Loktanella sp. M215: one gene and its partner. The protein of the gene in region 1 interacts with the protein of each later gene in a pairwise test. Links are inferred from orthologs where the notes say so. Each region holds a gene or a part of one and is shown in the gene's direction. Other genes may lie near its edges.

Region 1 (4,122 bases):
GCGGCATGGCGTGGACGCCGGGGATCGCGTTCACGCCCGCCTCGAACAGGCGGCGGTTGTCGTCGAGGTAGGCGCAGAGGTCGTCGACCCATGCCGCACCCTGCGCCGAATAGGCGGCGGTCGTCATGTGCAGGCCGAAGCTGTTGGGCGAGGTGCCCAGTGCGTGCATCCGGGCGGCAAAGGGGGCGCGCAGGGCAGGGTCCGGGATGATGACGTTGCCGGTGTGCGAGCCCGCGATGTTGAAGGTCTTGGTGGCCGCCGTCATCATCACGAGGCGGTCGGCGATCCCGTCGATGCTGGCCATCGGGATATGGGTCTGGCCGGGCATCAGCAGGTCGTGGTGGATCTCGTCGCTGACCAGCACGAGGTCGTGGCGTTTGGCGAAGGCCGCGACCTGCTGCAGTTCTGCCCGCGACCAGACGCGGCCGCCGGGGTTGTGGGGCGAGCAGAGGATGACCATCCGCTCGGTCCCGGTCATCTGGGTGTCGTAGGTGTCGAAGTCCATCTCGTAACGGCCATCTGCGTTGACCAGTTCGCAGGACCGGACTTCCCGCCCGGCCGCTTTGATGACGCGGGCGAAGGCGTGGTAGACCGGGGTAAACAGGACGACGGCGTCGCCCGGGGCGGTGTAGGCGTCGACGCAGAGACCGGTGCCGTTGACGAGGCCGTGGGTGGTGAAGATGGCGTCCGCCTCGACCTGCCAGCCGTGGCGGGTCTGCATCCACCAGCGGATCGCGTCGGTGTAGGGTGTTGGGTTGCCGAAGTAGCCGTAGACGCCGTGGTCGCGCATGTTCTGTACCGCGTCCTGAATCACGTCGGGGGCGCGGAATTCCATGTCGGCGACCCACATCGGGATACCGTCCTCGGGGCTGACGCCGTAGGCGGACTGCATCCCGTCCCACTTGACGCAGTGGGTGTTGCGGCGGTTCACGGGGGCATCGAAACTCATCTGGGGGACCTGCTGGCTGGGAACGGCGCGACCCTAGCAGGACAGGTGCGGGTGCCAAGGCGAAAATTGCGGGGTGTCTTGGCAAGCGGCGGGACAGGGGCTAGATCGGGGGCATGACAATACGCCCCATCCTGATCCATCCCGATCCCCGCCTGAAAAAGGTCACGGACCCCGTCGGCGCCGTCACGGCAGAGTTGCGGACGCTGGCCGACGACATGCTGGAGACGATGTACAACGCGCCCGGCATCGGTCTGGCCGCCCCACAGGTCGGCGTGATGAGCCGCGTGCTGGTGATGGACTGCGTCAAGGACGAGACGCAGCCCGCGCGCCCCATGGTCCTGCTGAACCCGCAAGTGACCTGGGTCAGCGAGGCGCTGAGCACCTATGAGGAAGGGTGTTTGTCGATCCCCGAGCAATATGCGGACGTGGAGCGCCCGGCGGAGGTCGAGGTGCGCTGGATGGATCTGGAGGGCGCCACGCAGACCGAGCGGTTCAGCGGGTTGTGGGCGACCTGCGTGCAGCACGAGATCGACCATCTGGATGGCAAGCTGTTCATCGACTACCTCAAGCCGCTGCGGCGGCAGATGATCACGCGCAAGATGCAGAAGCTGAAGCGCGAAAGGGCGCGGGCGTGACGCGGCCCATTCTGACCGTGCCGCACGACGCCCTGCGGGCCATCTGCGCGCCTGTGACACACTTTGATGCAGCGCTCGCGGCGCTGACCGAAGAGATGTTTGCCGCGATGTATGCGGCCCCCGGGCGCGGGTTGGCCGCACCGCAGATCGGCGTTCTGTCCCGCGTCTTTGTCATGGATGCGACCTGGAAGACGGGTGATCATACGCCGCGCGTGTTCATCAACGCCGAGATCCTGACGGCGGACCCGGCGCTGGTGGTGAACGAGGAAGCCTGCCTGTCGATCCCGCAGCAGACCGTCGCCGTGCCGCGCCCGCGGGCCGTGCGGCTGCGCTGGCAGGACTTGCAAGGCGGGGTGCACGAGGGCGACTTTGACGGGACGGATGCGGTGATCGTGCAGCATGAACGGGACCATCTGGATGGTATCCTTTGCACCGATTACGTGGACCTTCCGTGATGCGGACGGTCGTGCCTTGGCCGCATCCGGTGCTGCGGACACCCGCCGCCGATGTGGCCGAGATCACTGACGAGATCCGCGCGCTGTGGTCCGACATGATCGCGGTGATGGAGGCGATGCCGGGGGTGGGGCTTGCCGCCGTGCAGCTGGGCGTGCCGTTGCGGCTGGCGGTGGTCGACGCCAGCACGGCACGCGGTCAGGCGGTGCGCATGGCCAATCCCGAAATCCTGCACGCCAGCGTGGAATTCCGTGACCATGAGGAAGCGAGCCCCTGTCTGCCGGGGGTGAGCGCCATGGTGAAGCGGCCCCGGGCGGTGACGGTGCGGTTCATGGACGAGGCCAGTGCCACGGTCGAGCGCGATTTCGTCGGCCTCTGGGCCGTCAGCGTGCAGCACCAGATCGACCATCTGGCGGGGCAGATGTATTTCGACCGACTGACGAAGCTGAAGCGCGACATGCTGCTGAAGCGGGCCGCAAAACGGCGCGGCTAGCCGGTTTTTCGACGAAAAACCGGCTGTGGGGGCGCTGCCCCCGGTGCTGCGCACCTCCCCCGGAGTATTTTGGAAAAAGCGAGGATATCGCTCAGGCGCTGTGGCAGCCGTCGGCCAGTGTTTTGACGAAGGCGAGGACGTCGGCGACGGATTCTCCGGCCCCGATCTTTTCCACGATGGCGGATCCCACGACGGCGCCGTCGGCGACCTCAGCGATGGCATGGGCGGCCTCCGGCGTCTTGATCCCGAAGCCCACGATGACGGGCAGGTCCGTGTGGGACTTGATGCGCGCGACTTCGGGGGCGACGTCGGCGGTCTGGGCGCTGGCGGTGCCGGTGATACCGGTGACCGAGACGTAGTAGAGGAAGCCCGAGGTGTTCGTGAGCACCTTGGGCAGGCGCTTGTCGTCCGTCGTCGGCGTGGCGAGGCGGATGAAGTTCAGGCCGGCGGCCTGCGCGGGCAGGCAGAGTTCCTCGTCCTCTTCGGGGGGCAGGTCGACGATGATGAGGCCGTCGATCCCGGCGGCCTTGGCCTGTTCGAGGAACAGCGGCACGCCGCGGGAATAGATCGGGTTGTAGTACCCCATCAGGACGATCGGCGTGGTGTCGTCGGTTTCGCGCAAGGACCGCGCGATGGCGAGTGTCTTGTCCAGCGTCATGTGACCCGCGAGGGCGCGCTGGCCCGCCAGCTGGATCGTCGTGCCGTCGGCCATCGGGTCGGTGAAGGGCAGGCCCAGTTCGATGATGTCGACGCCGGCGGCGGGCAGGCCTTTCACGATGGCGAGGCTCGTGTCGTAGGTCGGATCGCCCGCCATCACGTAGGCGACGAAGGCCTTCTGGCCGCGGGCGTTCAGGTCTGCGAATTTGGCGTCGATACGGGACATGGCGCAATCTTTCATGGGTCGTGGCGTTTCTGGGCGATGGACCGCGCAAATGCAATGGGGCTGGAATTGAAATACCGCCGGTCACGCCCATATCAGGGGCATGAATTACATCCTTGCCCTGCTGCTCCCGCCTCTGTCGATCCTATTCGCAGGTCGTCCCATCGTGGCCATCATCACCTTCCTGATCTGGATTCCGGCGATCCTGCTGAGCGGCGGTCTGACCCACCCGATGTTCGTGATCCTGGCCTGGATCCTGATCTACGAGGGTCGCAACCGCACGGCCTAGGGGCCTGCTGTCTCGGTTTTGGAACAGGCGCCGATCCTGTCTTGACGCGCCTGACTGTTAGGGCCGTGCGGCAGACGCCGGCGTCGCACGTGAACGCGGCTTTGCGGGGGGCCGCGACGAACGGCCAGGTCCGGGCTGGACGTCTGGCGTTTGATTGCGAAAATCGCGCCGGGATGGCCTGGAACGGGCCGCGGCCAAAGCGTTTGGCTTGCACGGGCGGGGCGCCGGGGCTATGGCCGGGCGGTATTCAGTCAGGAGATGCGTCATGGGCTTCAAGATGGGGATCGTCGGGCTGCCGAACGTCGGCAAGTCGACGCTGTTCAATGCGCTGACGCGCACGGCCGCGGCACAGGCCGCGAACTTTCCGTTCTGCACGATCGAGCCGAACGTGGGCGACGTGGCGGTGCCCGATGCGCGGCTGGA
Region 2 (7,334 bases), 3.8 Mb from region 1 along the record:
GCAAAGATCACCTCTGGCCGGTCGTTGGCGAGGATGACGTTGTCGCCCTCGTCGGCCTGCAGGATGGTTTTGCCATCGGCGTTGACCGGGAGGGGCGTCACCGGATCTGCGCCGATCACCGGGTCCAGCAGATCCGGGCCATCGCCGGGGTCCTTCGGCGGCGTCTGATCTGCGGGCTGGTCATCGTCCTTTCCCGAATCATGCAGCAGAAATCCGGCGAGGCCGATCGACAGAAGGAGTGGGACAAGAAACAACGACATGATAAAAAACCTTTGGTTGAAATTTCAGCCAGATTGTCCGGTCGGGACGCGCGCGACAATATCCCGGATGGAAACACACTATCCATTCTCTTGGCATGGTCTGGCCGCTACAGGTTTAACCCCGGATGTCGATCATGCGGATCGGTATGGTGATCAAGCGACCATGGCACTTCGGACACCCGCCGGAGGATCAGCCCGCGTCGTCATGTCGCTCGCCCGCCTCCGGCGTCAGGCCGTAGGGGGCTGCGATCCGCCAGACGTGGCCGGGGATCATGTTCTTCATCTTGGCCGGTTCCTCGCGGCGCAGGTGAAGGATCGCCTCGGCCGCTTTCATCTCGACCCGCGCACGTGCGAACTCCAGCCCCTTCGGCCCCATTTTTGGCATCAGCCAGCCCATGATGGGGCGCAGCCAGTCGGGCATCCTTCGCAGCGGCAGACCGCCGGCCGCCAGCCGCGTGTTCGCGATGAAGCCCTTGACCGGACCCGCCCGCTTGCCGCGCGAGTCCACCGGCGCCAGCGCGATCCGGTCGCCGAGGGCCGCCAGCATCTCGGCCCCGCGGTCGTTGCGCACGATCAGCCACTGATCGCCCATCCCGGCCATGTAGCCCACGGTGATGTCCGCCAGCCGGTTGGTATAGTCGACGCAGGTCCGGCAGGTCAGCGGAAAGAAATCGCCCGGCAGGTCTGACAGCGGCAGTTGCAGGAACGGGATCAGACGGCGGTTGCCATCGGCAAAGCGCAATTCGACATGATAATCCGCGCGGAATTCCAGATAGGTGACCGTCTCTGGCGCATCGGTCAGACGCGCGAGGAAGCCGTGGAAGTTGGCAGTCGTCGTGTTGTCGGAACAGGGCGTTCCGATGACATAGATCCGCTCGAACCCCAGATCGGCCTCGAGCTTGCGCAGGGCGTAGATCTGGCAGGGAATGCCGATGACGGCGATGCGCCGGTGTCCCGCCGCGGCTGCCGGTTCGAGCAGCGCCAGCAAGGGGGCGTAGCCCATCCGCATGCCGCGCGCGTGCTGCATCTGGTCGGGCGTGGTCAGGATCGCAGGGCGGGGCGCCCAGGAATCCGTTGCATCCGGCACCATGGCCAGCACCGCGTCGACGACGCCCCGGCGCAGCAGATCGGCGGCCAGACCGGTCGTGATCCCGGTCCACTGGGCGCCTGCGGCGGGGGGCGTCATGCGCGCGCGGTACATGGCCTGATAGACGCCAAAGAAGCCCTCGTCGTCCGTCTGGCCAGCAGCGCGCCCGTGAACCCGTGCCTCGGTTCCGGGGTAGTCCGGCTTGATGAACTGGCAGGCCTGCCCACAGGCCGCCGGGTTGGTCATCCGGCTGACACCGCAATCGGTGCAAAGCCCGCGGGGGGCGGCGTCGGCGAAGCGGGGCAGGGTGGGCGCATCGGTCATGATCGCGACCTTACCGGGTCGCGTGGCACTGTCCAGTTCAGTTGACATACCCGCCCACCGCGGCCCCCCTTCTTCTGGTCAAAAATACTTCGGGGTCCGGGGCGGCGCCCCGGCAACCGCGCCACCTCTTGCACCCTCCGCACCCCCATGCCACCACATCGCAAGAGGAGCTTTCGCACATGACCAAAGGCCTGATCGTCCTCGCCCTGTCCTACGCCCTGTCGCAATTCTACCGCGCGTTCCTACCGGTGCTGTCTCCGGTGCTGAAGGCGGACCTCGGTGCGACGCCGGAAAACCTCGCCACCGCCTCCAGCGTCTGGTTTCTGGTCTTCGCCGCCATGCAGATCCCGGTGGGTGCCGCGCTGGACCGGTTCGGGCCGCGCTGGACGGCGGCGAGCCTTTTTGCCGTGGGCGGCGGTGGCGGCGCGCTGGCCTTCGCGCTGGCGCAGTCGCCGGTGCATATTACATGGGCGATGGTGCTGCTTGGCGTAGGCTGCTCTCCGGTCTTGATGGCCAGCTACTACATCTTTGCACGGCAGTATTCGGCGTCGATGTTCGCCACGCTGGCGACGGCGATGATCGGCCTGGGCAGCCTTGGCAACATCGCGGGCGCCTCGCCGCTGGCGTGGAGCGTTGCGGCCTTTGGCTGGCGACCCAGTGTACTTGCGCTGGCGGCCCTGTCGCTCGCCGTCGCACTGGCGATTGCAGTGCTGGTGCGCGATCCGGAGCGTTTGCCCGTGACGACGCGCGGGTCGGTCATCGACCTGCTGCGCATCCCGGCGCTCTGGCCGATCTTCGCGATGATGTTCGTGAACTACGCGCCCGCGGCGGGGATCCGGGGCCTGTGGGCCGGACCCTTCGCCGCAGAGGTGTACGGCGCCGATACCCTGACCATCGGCCGCGTCACGCTGGTCATGGGACTTGCGATGATCGTCGGCAACTTTGCCTACGGCCCGATGGACCGGCTGTTCGGCACCCGCAAGTGGGTCGTGATCGTGGGCAATACCGCGGCCTTGGCCGCGCTAGTCCTGCTGGCGTTGCAGCCTGCAGCGGGCCTTGTCCGCAGCACGGCGCTGCTGGCGGTGCTTGGCGCGGGGGCCGCGGCCTACGGTTTGATCATCGCCCATGCGCGGGCGTTCTTTCCGCCGCATCTGACGGGGCGGGGGGTCACGCTGATGAACCTCTTCGGGGTGGGCGGTGTCGGCGTCATGCAATACGCCACCGGGCCGATCTATCGCGCCGGTGCCACGCCAACGCAGTCCTTTACCCTGCTGTTCACGGCCTTCGCGGCGCTGCTGGCGGCGGGCCTGCTGATCTACCTCTTCGCGCGGGACCGCACGGACTGACCCCCTTTCCCTTTGGGCAGATGGGGCGTAAGACCCTGCGGTCTCAACAAGGAGCCTGACAGATGGGTTACAGAATCGTCGTCGTCGGCGCCACGGGCAACGTGGGCCACGAAATGCTGAACATTCTGGCGGAACGCGAGTTTCCGGTGGATGAGATTGCCGCACTCGCCAGCCGCAAGTCGCTGGGGACCGAAGTCAGCTTTGGCGACCGCACCCTGAAGACCACCGATCTGGACACCTTCGATTTCACCGGCTGGGACATGGCGCTGTTCGCCGTAGGCTCTGACGCGACCAAGAAATACGCCCCCAAGGCCGCCGCCGCCGGCTGCGTCGTGATCGACAACTCGTCGCTTTATCGCTACGACGCCGACGTCCCGCTGATCGTGCCCGAGGTCAACCCGCAGGACGTCCACGGCTACGCCAAGAAGAACATCATCGCGAACCCGAACTGTTCGACCGCTCAAATGGTCGTGGCGCTGAAGCCGCTGCACGACCGCGCCACGATCAAGCGCGTCGTCGTCAGCACCTACCAGTCCGTGTCCGGTGCGGGCAAGGAAGGCATGGACGAGCTGTGGGACCAGACGAAATCCATCTACAACCCGACGGATTCCAAGCCACCCACGAAGTTCACCAAGCAGATCGCCTTCAACGTGATCCCGCATATCGACGTGTTCCTCGATAGCGGCGAGACCAAGGAAGAATGGAAGATGGTCGCCGAGACCAAGAAGATCCTCGATCCCAAGATCAAGGTCACGGCCACCTGCGTCCGCGTGCCGGTCTTCGTCGGTCATTCGGAGTCGATCAACATCGAGTTCGAGAACCCGCTGGACGCCGACGAGGCGCGCGACATCCTGCGCGAATCCCCCGGCATCATGGTGATCGACAAGCGCGAGGACGGCGGCTACGTCACGCCGATCGAATGCGTCGGCGATTATGCGACCTTCATCAGCCGTATCCGCGACGACAGTACGGTCGAGAACGGCATCAACCTGTGGTGCGTGTCCGACAACCTGCGCAAGGGCGCTGCCCTGAACGCCGTGCAGATCGCCGAACTGCTGGGCCGCGAAGTGCTCAAGAAGGGCTGATGAGCCCTCTGGGCCGGTCGCGGCATCCTTGCTGCGACCGGCGTCTGATGATCATCCGTGACTGCTGCGCTGAGGTGATTGAAAACCGGAGCTATGGACGGCGCTTGCCGCAGGTCGGCGTGTGTGACGATCCAGAGACCCAGCACGTCAAAGTCCGGCAGCACGTGGATCAGGTCGGGGCTGCAGCTTGCCGGCCGTACATGACACACGCCGACGCCGATGCGTCGCGCCGACTGCTGTGGCGCAATGCAGACGCCGTGGTTTGCAGATCAAGCAAAGAGCTCGCCCGAAGCTGCCTCTGCTGCGGATCTCGATCAAAGCCGATCAGCATGCCTGAAGCGATGACCTCGGTCATGTCGCGGGCAGGTCTTGGCGGTCGACCCAGAATTGACGGCCAGCTATGCCCTTGGCGCGCGATGGGGGGCGTGATCTACAACATCGGTCCGGTCTACACCGTCCCGGCTTTAATCCTTGCCGTCGGCGTCGCCACAGGCATCCCCCGGATTGTCGTCCTTGCCATCGTTTCGTTTGCCCAATCGGGTTCGACCAAACGGTGGGTTTCGGGTTGAAACGGCGGATCGGCTTCGGGACGACGACCTTGGCAGGACGCGACGGCGCGCCAATCGGCTTCTGACGGGGGGCCGCGGCACCCCTGTCGCAGACGGAAACCCGGTCGCGATGCAGCGACCTGAAACTTTTTTGTGTCGGGCACCGTACTTTAGTTTGTGTGGGGGCGCACAATGAGAAGGTCACTGCCATGACGTTTGCCATTCGCATCATCCGCTCCGCACTCGGGACCAGATCGGAGACCGCGCGCCTGACGCCGAACTCCAGCAGTCCCGTCACGCGCTCCGAAATGATGGCGCTTTTCGGTGATATCCTCGACACGCGCGGTCATTGATCGCACCGTCCGACAGCGCGATCCTGCGACCCGCGTCGACCGGGTATGCCATGACCGGTGCCGTCAAGCCGGAGAAAATCCCCCTGACAGCCCGCATTCCCTTGCAAACCGGCGGCTCAATGATTGAAACTGGCTGCGACGGCCCTCGGGCCTTCGATATTTCTGGGAGGAAAACCATGATCAATCTGAAATCCGCATTGCGGGGCTGCGCGGTTGCGTCCGCACTTGTCGCCGCGCCCTTCGCCGCATCGGCGCAGGAGTTCATCAATGTACTGACCGGTGGCACATCGGGCGTCTATTATCCGCTGGGTGCCGGTCTGGCCAATATCTACGGCGAAAAGATCGAGGGCGTCCGTACGCAGGTCCAGTCCACCAAGGCCAGCGTCGAGAACCTGAACCTGCTGCAGGACGGGCGTGGAGAGTTGGGCTTTGCACTGGGCGATGCGGTCGCCGCCGCCTGGGAAGGCAACGCCGACGCCGGTTTTCCGCAGAAGCTGGACAAGCTGCGCGGCATCGCCGCGATCTATCCGAACTACATCCAGATCGTGGCCAGCGCCGATAGCGGCATCGCCGATTTCGAGAGCCTGAAGGGCAAGAGCCTGTCGGTCGGCGCGCCTGCATCCGGCACGGAACTGAACGCCCGCGCGATCTTTGGCGCCATGAGCATGAGCTACGAGGATCTGGGCAAGGTCGAATACCTGCCCTTCGCGGAATCCGTTGAGCTGATCAAGAACCGCCAGCTGGATGCCACGCTGCAATCCGCAGGCCTTGGTGTCGCCTCGATCCGTGACCTTGCGTCGTCGCAGCCGATCACCGTGGTCGCTGTCCCGGCTTCGGTCGCGGAAACGCTGGGCGCGCCCTACATCGCCGCCACGATCCCCGCCGGCACCTATGACGGCCAGACCGAGGATGTGCCGACCGTCGCCGTGTCGAACTTCCTCGTCACCAGTGACGCGGTCAGCGACGAGATCGCATACCAGATGACCAAGCAGCTGTTCGAGAACCTGGACACGCTGGTGGCATCGCATCAGGCGGCCAGCCAGATCGACATCGCCAACGCGCTGGAAGGCATGCCGATCCCGCTGCACCCGGGCGCAGAGCGGTATTACCGCGAGCAAGGCATCATCAAGTAAGCACCTGACGGGTGCCAGAGGGGCGTGCCGTCGCGGCGCGCCCCGTTGCCGTTTCATTTCCTGACGAAAGCTGCGCGCATGTCCGATACGCTTACTCCGCCAGAGCCGCAGGAGGGCCACGAGGTCAACTTTGGCGATGACGCCATGGGCCGACTGCTGTTCTGGATTGCGGTTGCTTTCTCGGTCTTTCAGATCGTCACCGCCGCCCATATCGTCGACATGGCCAGCCAGATCACACGTGCGGTCCATGTCGGATTTCTGACACTTCTGGCCTTTCCCTTAGTGGCATACGGGCGAAACCTGTCGGTTTCGTTCAAGGCATTGGCGTGGGCGTTCGCGCTCGCTGGGGTCGCCGTGGCACTTTATCAATGGTGGGAATACCAGCCGCTGATCATGCGCGCAGGGCGACCGCTGACGCAGGACATCGTCGTCGGGGTCATCGCCCTGATTGTCGTGTTTGCCGCGGCCTGGACGATGATGGGCTTTGCCCTGCCGCTGATCGCGGGCATGTTCCTTGGCTACTGTCTGTTCGGGGAATACCTGCCGTCGCCGCTGAACCATCGCGGCTACAGCTTCAGCCAGGTCATCGACCACATGGCCTTCGGGACCGAAGGCATTTACGGTATTCCGACATACGTATCAAGCACTTATATCTTCCTCTTCATCCTGTTCGGGTCGTTTCTGGAACGCGCGGGCATGATCCGGCTGTTCACCGACGTCGCGATGGGCCTTTTCGGCCACCGGCAGGGGGGCGCTGCCAAGGTCGCCGTCGTGTCGTCGGGCCTGATGGGCACGATCTCGGGCTCTGGGGTGGCGAACGTCGTGACGACGGGGCAGTTCACCATCCCGCTGATGAAGAAGTTCGGCTATCGCCCCGCCTTTGCCGGCGGGGTCGAGGCGACGGCATCGATGGGTGGGCAGATCATGCCGCCGGTGATGGGGGCCGTCGCCTTCATCATGGCCGAAACGCTGGACGTGCCTTACGTCGAGGTTGTGAAGGCTGCACTGATCCCGGCGATCCTCTACTTCGCCTCGGCCTTCTGGATGGTGCATCTGGAGGCGGGGCGCTACGGCCTGCGCGGCCTGAACCGGGACGAACTGCCGTCAGCGCGCAAGGCAATCAAGGAAAACTGGATGCTGCTGGTCCCACTGGGGGTGCTGGTCTACCTCCTGTTCGGGGGATACACGCCGCTGTTTG

Evidence for each region.
Region 2: the proteins of def (region 1) and GLR48_RS18590 interact in binary tests that used the Escherichia coli proteins (3 or more experiments, as listed by UniProt). The link is inferred for Loktanella sp. M215 from one-to-one orthologs.

The regions. Positions count from the first base shown.
Region 1 is NZ_WMEA01000001.1:326-4,447, reverse strand. What follows is about bases 1-2,823. They hold def (peptide deformylase), read left to right. Parts: upstream 1-1,062; coding sequence 1,063-1,584; downstream 1,585-2,823. Other genes in these bases: trpA (tryptophan synthase subunit alpha), read right to left, coding at 2,622-2,823; def (peptide deformylase), read left to right, coding at 2,039-2,530; def (peptide deformylase), read left to right, coding at 1,581-2,039; GLR48_RS00035 (MalY/PatB family protein), read right to left, coding at 1-949. In the rest of the region: more of trpA, read right to left, coding at 2,824-3,413; GLR48_RS00010 (hypothetical protein), read left to right, coding at 3,514-3,699. UniProt on the Escherichia coli protein: Removes the formyl group from the N-terminal Met of newly synthesized proteins. Requires at least a dipeptide for an efficient rate of reaction. N-terminal L-methionine is a prerequisite for activity but the enzyme has broad specificity at other positions.
Region 2 is NZ_WMEA01000001.1:3,783,444-3,790,777, reverse strand. Bases 2,305-5,090 are described here. They hold GLR48_RS18590 (aspartate-semialdehyde dehydrogenase), read left to right. Parts: upstream 2,305-3,079; coding sequence 3,080-4,102; downstream 4,103-5,090. Other genes in these bases: GLR48_RS18580 (hypothetical protein), read left to right, coding at 4,860-5,003; GLR48_RS18585 (hypothetical protein), read left to right, coding at 4,150-4,671; GLR48_RS18595 (MFS transporter), read left to right, coding at 2,305-3,017. In the rest of the region: GLR48_RS25735 (calcium-binding protein), read right to left, coding at 1-260; GLR48_RS18600 (Coenzyme F420 hydrogenase/dehydrogenase, beta subunit C-terminal domain), read right to left, coding at 451-1,671; more of GLR48_RS18595, read left to right, coding at 1,851-2,304; GLR48_RS18575 (TAXI family TRAP transporter solute-binding subunit), read left to right, coding at 5,180-6,136; GLR48_RS18570 (TRAP transporter permease), read left to right, coding at 6,215-7,334.